2 regions of the Bradyrhizobium sp. AZCC 1721 genome follow, and region 2 is predicted to be linked to the other one. Evidence: riboswitches for the same ligand, from Rfam matches in the RefSeq annotation. Region 2 holds a riboswitch; the other holds the start of a gene.
What was found. Region 2 has a riboswitch for S-adenosylmethionine ahead of V1273_RS32070 (O-succinylhomoserine sulfhydrylase). Riboswitches for the same ligand answer to the same signal wherever they lie in the genome.
Positions count from the first base shown of each region.

Region 1 (3,409 bases), 5.7 Mb from region 2:
AGACGTTGAAGGGCCCGCGAATGCGGTTGACCGCGTCGATGATGTGCGCCGGACCGAACATCCAGCCGATCCGCAAAGCCGCCAGCCCGTGAATCTTGGAGAAGGTGTGCGTCATCACGGTGTTTTCGGTGGTGGCCACCAGCTCCAGGCCGAGCTCGTAATCGTTGCGCGACACATAGTCGGAGTACGCAGCGTCGAGCACCAGCAGCACATGCGGCGGCAGGCCAGCGCGCAATCGCTTGACCTCGTCGAACGGCACGTAGGTGCCGGTCGGGTTGTTCGGGTTGGCGAGCCACACCAGTTTCGTGCGCGGCGTCACGCGCGCGAGAATGGCATCGACGTCGGCGGTAAAATTGGTCTCGGGCGCGACAACGTTCTTGGCGCCGTTCGCCATCGTCGCGATCGGATAGACCAGGAAGCCGTGGGCGGTCGAGATCGCCTCATCGCCCTGGCTGAGATAGGTGTGCGCCAAAAGGTTGAGGATTTCGTCCGAGCCGGCGCCGCAGATGATGCGGTTGGGATCGAGCCCGTAGGCGCGCCCAATCGCTTCGCGCAGCACCCGTGAGGTTCCTTCCGGATAGTCCTCCAGATGATCAGCCACGTGCTTGTAGACTTCGATTGCCTTCGGCGACGGCCCGAACGGGGTCTCGTTGGCCGACAGCTTGAACACCTTGCGGCCCGGCTCCGGCACCGGGCTCTTGCCGGGCGTGTAGGGCGCAATATCGAGAATGCCGGGATTCGGCACGGGGCGGTTCATCTTCAACTCCGGAATTTCGGACGGCGTTTAAGGCTTCGCCGACCCGTTCGGGGGCACCGTATAGCGTGTTGCGTGGCTGCCGACGAGAGCCGATGAGCGCACCGAGGCGCCGGCCTGGATCAGGGCGGTCTTGATCTTTTCGAACCCGGCGCCGGCATCCGACACCAAAAGCGCCGCGCCGTCGAAAGCGGTATCGGGCACGGCGACGATTTCGGCGAGCGGGGCGAGCGCGCGGGCGATATCGGCGTTCCACCCCGAGACGCGGACGCTCCACATCTGCACCTCCGTCACCATGGCATCATCGGCCACGCGCGAGATCACGAACACCGGCAGCGCGGCCGGATGATCGGCGCGCTCGAGGAACGGCAGCCGGGCAATGATTTTTGGCGCGCCTTCGGCTTCCAGCGCGCTCCACCACGGCGTGCGGCTCGAGACCGCCGAGACCAGCGCCAGATCGCCCTTGGATTTCGCCACGGCTTCAACCGCGGCCTGTGCGCTGAAATGGCCGACATAGGGCACGACAAAGCCGAAGTGAAACCGCGCCGAATCCCGCATCGCGGGCTCGCCGACCGAGACGTCCGCATGCACCGAGAACGGCGCCTGGACGTAAGTAAAGGTCGAGATGATGACGCGCCAGATGCTCTCGATGGTATCGAGCGGCAGGATGCCGCGATGGCGCTCGACCAGGCTGCGCATCATGCTGGCCTCGCGCGCGGGCCGGAACGCCGACCCCACCTCCTGGGTCTGCTTCACCTGGATCAGGCGGTCGATGATGTCGCCGCGCGCCATCAAGAGGCGATGGACCTGCTCGTCGATCGCGTCGATCTCCTTGCGCAATTCCTGCAGCGAGGGCGGAGCCGGGGGAGCCTTGGACATGTTAAAACCTTCAGCGCCGGATCGGTCTGAAATCACCACCCAGCAAGGTGCATTGATTAGAAAAGACGGCCGTCGAAAGCAAAGAGAAACGTCAGATCCGCCATGATCGGTGCAGGGTTAACCATGCGGCTGCCTTGACGAGGGACCTGCTTCGGACTAGCTTTGTTCCATTCCGTGGTCATTTGAGCCGGCCGGCTTGCAGCCACGTTAAACAACTCGCTAAACAGGCCGGGGACAGATTGATCCCGGCCGAACCTTTCGTTCAGGCCGGGTTTTTTGCGGCCTGATTTCTGTCTGTAAGGACCTCCGCGAGGAGGAAGGTCGGGATGACACAATTGCAGTCGGTATCCAGCCCGTCGATTCACAGCGAGGACCGCGCCCACGAGGCCGATCATCCGACCTCGCCGGTGGCCCAATTCGGCATCGAGCAGCCCTTGAAGCTCGATTGCGGCATCGATCTCGCGCCATTCCAGATCGCGTACCAGACCTATGGCGAACTGAACGCCGACCGCTCCAACGCGATCCTGATCTGTCACGCGCTGACGCTGGATCAGCATGTCGCCAACGTGCATCCTCTGACCGGCAAGGCCGGCTGGTGGGAAATCATGGTCGGTCCAGGGCGGCCGCTCGATACCGACAGATATTTCATCCTCTGTTCGAACGTGATCGGCGGTTGCATGGGATCGACCGGTCCGGCCTCGACCAACCCGGCGACCGGCAAGGCGTGGGGACTGGATTTTCCGATCATCACGATTCCCGACATGGTCCGCGCGCAGGCCATGTTGCTCGACCGGCTGGGCATCCAAACATTGTTATGCGTGATCGGCGGATCGATGGGCGGCATGCAGGTGCTGCAATGGACGGCAGCCTATCCGGAACGGGTGTTTTCGGCGCTACCGGTCGCCTGCTCGACGCGCCATTCGGCGCAAAATATCGCGTTTCACGAACTTGGCCGGCAGGCCGTGATGGCTGATCCGGACTGGCACCATGGGCGCTATTTCGAGCGCAGCACGCATCCGCATCGCGGACTGGCGGTGGCGCGGATGGCAGGGCACATCACCTATCTCTCCGACGCCGCGTTGCATCGCAAGTTCGGGCGGCGGATGCAGGATCGCGAGCTGCCGACATTTTCGTTCGATGCGGATTTTCAGGTCGAAAGCTATCTTCGCTATCAGGGCTCTTCCTTTGTCGAGCGCTTCGATGCCAACAGCTATCTCTACCTGACGCGCGCGATGGACTATTTCGATATCGCCGCCGACCATGACGGCGTGCTGGCGGAAGCGTTTCGCGGCATCAAGACCCGCTTCTGCGTGGTGTCGTTCACCTCCGACTGGCTGTTTCCGACCTCGGAATCGCGGGCGCTGGTGCATGCGCTGAATGCTTCGAGCGCGCGAGTGTCGTTCGCCGAGATCGAGACCGACCGCGGCCACGATGCCTTCCTGCTCGACGTGCCCGAGTTCTTCGACATTTCTCGCGCCTTCCTGGAATCCGCGGGCAATGCGCGCGGCCTTGATAGCAAAGCGTTTTCGAGCGAAGTGGATACCGGTTCGCGTGAAGAAAACGCGTCAAAAAAGAGAGATAGAGCCTGACATGGCGTTACAGGAACAGGCCCTGTCGCTCGGCGGCATCGCGCCCGATCGCACCGGCAAATATCGCACCGATCATCTCCTCGTCGCCGAAATGATTCCGGCTGGCTCAAAAGTGCTCGACGTCGGCTGCGGCGACGGCGAATTGCTGCAACTTCTGGAGAGCCGCGGCATCGATGGCCGCGGCATC
Region 1 covers NZ_JAZHSB010000001.1:1,016,275-1,019,683, forward strand. The annotation lists gene hisC (histidinol-phosphate transaminase) at 1-757, opposite strand, end outside; gene V1273_RS04935 (chorismate mutase) at 785-1,633, opposite strand; SAM riboswitch at 1,798-1,877, shown strand; gene metX (homoserine O-acetyltransferase MetX) at 1,960-3,222, shown strand; gene metW (methionine biosynthesis protein MetW) at 3,224-3,409, shown strand, end outside.
Region 1: linked by a shared signal. The riboswitch ahead of metX (homoserine O-acetyltransferase MetX) and the one ahead of V1273_RS32070 (O-succinylhomoserine sulfhydrylase) in region 2 are both predicted to bind S-adenosylmethionine.

Region 2 (3,409 bases):
ACGGCCGACGATCTGGCCGTGCTCGAGGATGAACGGCACCTCGCGCGAGCGCACTTCGAGTACGGCGCGCGCGCCCTGCCCGCCGGCACCGGCATAGCCGAAGCCGGGATCGAAGAATCCGGCGTAGTGCACGCGGAATTCGCCGACCAGGGGATCGAACGGCACCATTTCGGCGGCGTAATCCGGCGGCACCTGCACGGCCTCCTTCGAGGCCAGGATGTAGAACTCGCCGGGATCGAGGATGAGGCTGCCGTCTGACCGTGCCGGGATCGGCTCCCAGAATTCATCGACCGCATAGCCGCCGCGGCGGTCGACGTCGACCACACCGGTGTGGCGCTTGGCGCGGTAGCCGACGAAGCCGCTAGTGTTCTCACCGGACAGATCGACCGACAGCGCCACGCCATTGGCGAGATCGGCGTCATCGATATCGACGAGGCGCTCGGCGCCATGCAGCGCGTCGAGCTCGTCGGCATTGAGGATGGCATCTCCGGTGCGGAAACGCACTTGTGATAGCCGCGAGCCCTCCCGCAGCAGCACCGGAAACGTCTTCGGGCTGATCTCGGCATAGAGCGGGCCGTGATAGCCCGCGCCGATCATATCGAAGCGGCGGGTGCCGTCGGCAATCACGCGGGTGAAGACGTCGAGCCGTCCGGTCGAGCTCTTCGGATTGGCGGCGGCCACGATCTCCGGCGGCAGCGCGAGGCTTTCCAGGAGCGGCACGATGTAGACGCAATTGGTCTCCAGCACCGCGCCGTCGGAGAGATTTATTTCATGCAGCTTCAATTCGTCGATGCGCTCGGCGACGGTCGCGCCCGGCCCAGGCAGGAAGCTCGCGCGCACCCGATAGGCAACGTCGCCGAGGCGCAAATCGAGGCTTGCGGGCTGGATCTGGCTCTCGACAAACGGATAGGCCGGCAGGATCAGGCCCGCATCCGCCATCGCCGCGATCATGCGGTCGGGGAGAATTCCGTTACCGTCGGGCGGAAGCGTGAACGACACGGCGCGGTCCTCTGAGGTGGCCCTGGATGCCCAAATGTCATCCAAACCTCGTAAATATGGGCTTTTAGGGGTTATCCGATGGCTGCCTTGACTGAAAGGGCGCAAGCGAATATCAGCATGACTTATCCCGTGGTGATTTGAGCCGGCCGGCTTGCAGCCACGTTAAATAAGTAGCTAAACAGGCCGGGGACACGTGTGATCCCGGCCTGTGGAAATTCTTCCAGGCCGGTTTTTTTGTGACCATTTTCCGGTGGTCACGACGGAGGTCACATGTCTGAAGTTGGTTCTACCAAGCGTTTTCGTCCCGAAACCCGCCTCGTCCACGGCGGCACGCTGCGCTCGCAATTCGGCGAGACGTCGGAAGCGCTGTTCCTCACCCAAGGCTATGTCTACGACAGCGCGGAGCAGTGCGAGGCGCGCTTCAAGGGCGAGGATCCCGGCTTTATCTATTCGCGCTATTCCAATCCTACGATTTCAATGTTCGAGCGCCGCATGATCGAGCTCGAAGGCGCGGAAGCTGCTCGCTCCACCGCCACCGGCATGGCCGCGGTGACGACCGCGATCCTCGCACCGCTCAGAGCCGGCGATCATGTGGTAGCCTCGAAAGCCCTGTTCGGCTCGTGCCTTTACGTCGTGCAGGACCTCCTGCCGCGCTACGGGATCGAAACGACGCTGGTCGACGGCCTAGATCTCGACCAATGGCAGCGCGCATTGCAGCCTAACACCAAGACCTTCTTTCTGGAGAGCCCGACCAACCCGACGCTCGATGTGCTCGATATTCCGGCGATTGCCGAGATCGCGCACAAGGGCGGCGCACGGCTGGTCGTCGATAACGTCTTTGCCACGCCGATTTGGCAGAGCCCGCTTTCGCTCGGCGCCGACGTCGTGGTCTACTCCGCAACCAAACATATCGACGGTCAAGGGCGCTGCCTCGGCGGCATCATTCTCTCGTCCGAAGCCTTCATCGCAGAGCACATTCACAACTTCATGCGCCAGACCGGGCCATCGCTCTCGCCCTTCAACGCCTGGGTCCTGCTCAAGGGACTGGAGACGTTGGGCGTGCGGGTACGCGCGCAGACCGACAACGCGGCGAAAATCGCCGAGGCGTTGGCAAGCCATCCGAAGATTTCGCGATTGATCTATCCCGGCCGCGCCGATCATCCGCAAGCGGAGCTGGTGAAGAAGCAGATGCGCGGCGGTTCAACGCTGATCGGCTTCGAGGTCAAGGGCGGCAAGGCCGCCGCCTTCCGCGTCCTCAATGCGTTGCAGATCTCGCGCATCTCCAACAATCTCGGCGACGCCAAGAGCCTCGTCACCCATCCTGCGACGACGACGCATCAACGGCTGACGCCAGAGGCGCGCGCCGAGCTCGGCATCAGCGAAGGCTTTATCCGCTTCTCGGCCGGGCTCGAGCATGCGGATGATCTGATCGAGGATTTTGCACAGGCGCTGGAGAAGGCGTGAGCTCGCTACGCGCGTAGCCACACAACAGGTGTCGTCCCTGCGAACGCAGGGACCCATAACCACAGGGTGTGGTGGGTTAAGCAAGGCGTCAACCACCGCCTCTAATCACCAGGGCCGCGGCGTATGGGTCCCTGCGCCGAGTGCGCGATTGCGCACGGAGGCAGGGACGACGGCTACATCGGCCGATAGGCTCGCACATCAGACGGCACGGCGACGCCGAGCTTGATCTGGCCGACCGACTTGATGATGTCGTCGCCGAGCAGTTGGGCGAAGCAGGCATAGCCCCAGTCGCTCATGTGCAAGCCGTCGGCGATCACGAAATTCTCGATCGGAATCGCCTGCCGCTCGTGCCAGTCTTTCATCACCGCGAAGCGCGGGAAGATGCCGACCTTGCGAAGCTCGGCCGTCTTGTTCAAGAGCTTCATCATCTTGCCGGCACTTTCGGCGTGCTCGTTGACCCGCGGCGAATATTGCGGATCGATCAGCACGACGTCGGAGCCCGCAGCCTGAATGCGTGCGATGCCTTCGTCGATGAGCTTGACGGTCTCGGCGGGATCGAGGTTGCGCAGCACCGCATTGGTGCCGACCTGCCAGATCACCAGATCCGGACGCAAGTCGATCACGGAGGTCTGCAGCCGCTTCATCATTTCCGGCGCGTCCTCGCCGCCCTTGCCGGCATTGACGACGGAGATGTCGGCCGTCGGATATTTGCGGCGTAGCTGCGCCGCGAGCCTGTTCGGATAAGTGAATTCCGGCGAACTGGAGCCGTACCCCTGGGTCGATGACGATCCGAAAGCGACGATCACCACTGGCTGACCCGCGACGAGCTTGTTGGCGACACGCGGCAGCGATCCCATCGATTTGGAAGCGCCCTTCGGCGGCAGGCAGGGAACGCGGCTGAAGATGTCGCCGGCCGATTTCGCGACTTCCTTCACCTTGTCGATTG
Region 2 covers NZ_JAZHSB010000001.1:6,715,619-6,719,027, forward strand. The annotation lists gene V1273_RS32065 (2'-deoxycytidine 5'-triphosphate deaminase) at 1-999, opposite strand, end outside; SAM riboswitch at 1,119-1,198, shown strand; gene V1273_RS32070 (O-succinylhomoserine sulfhydrylase) at 1,270-2,463, shown strand; gene V1273_RS32075 (SGNH/GDSL hydrolase family protein) at 2,637-3,409, opposite strand, start outside.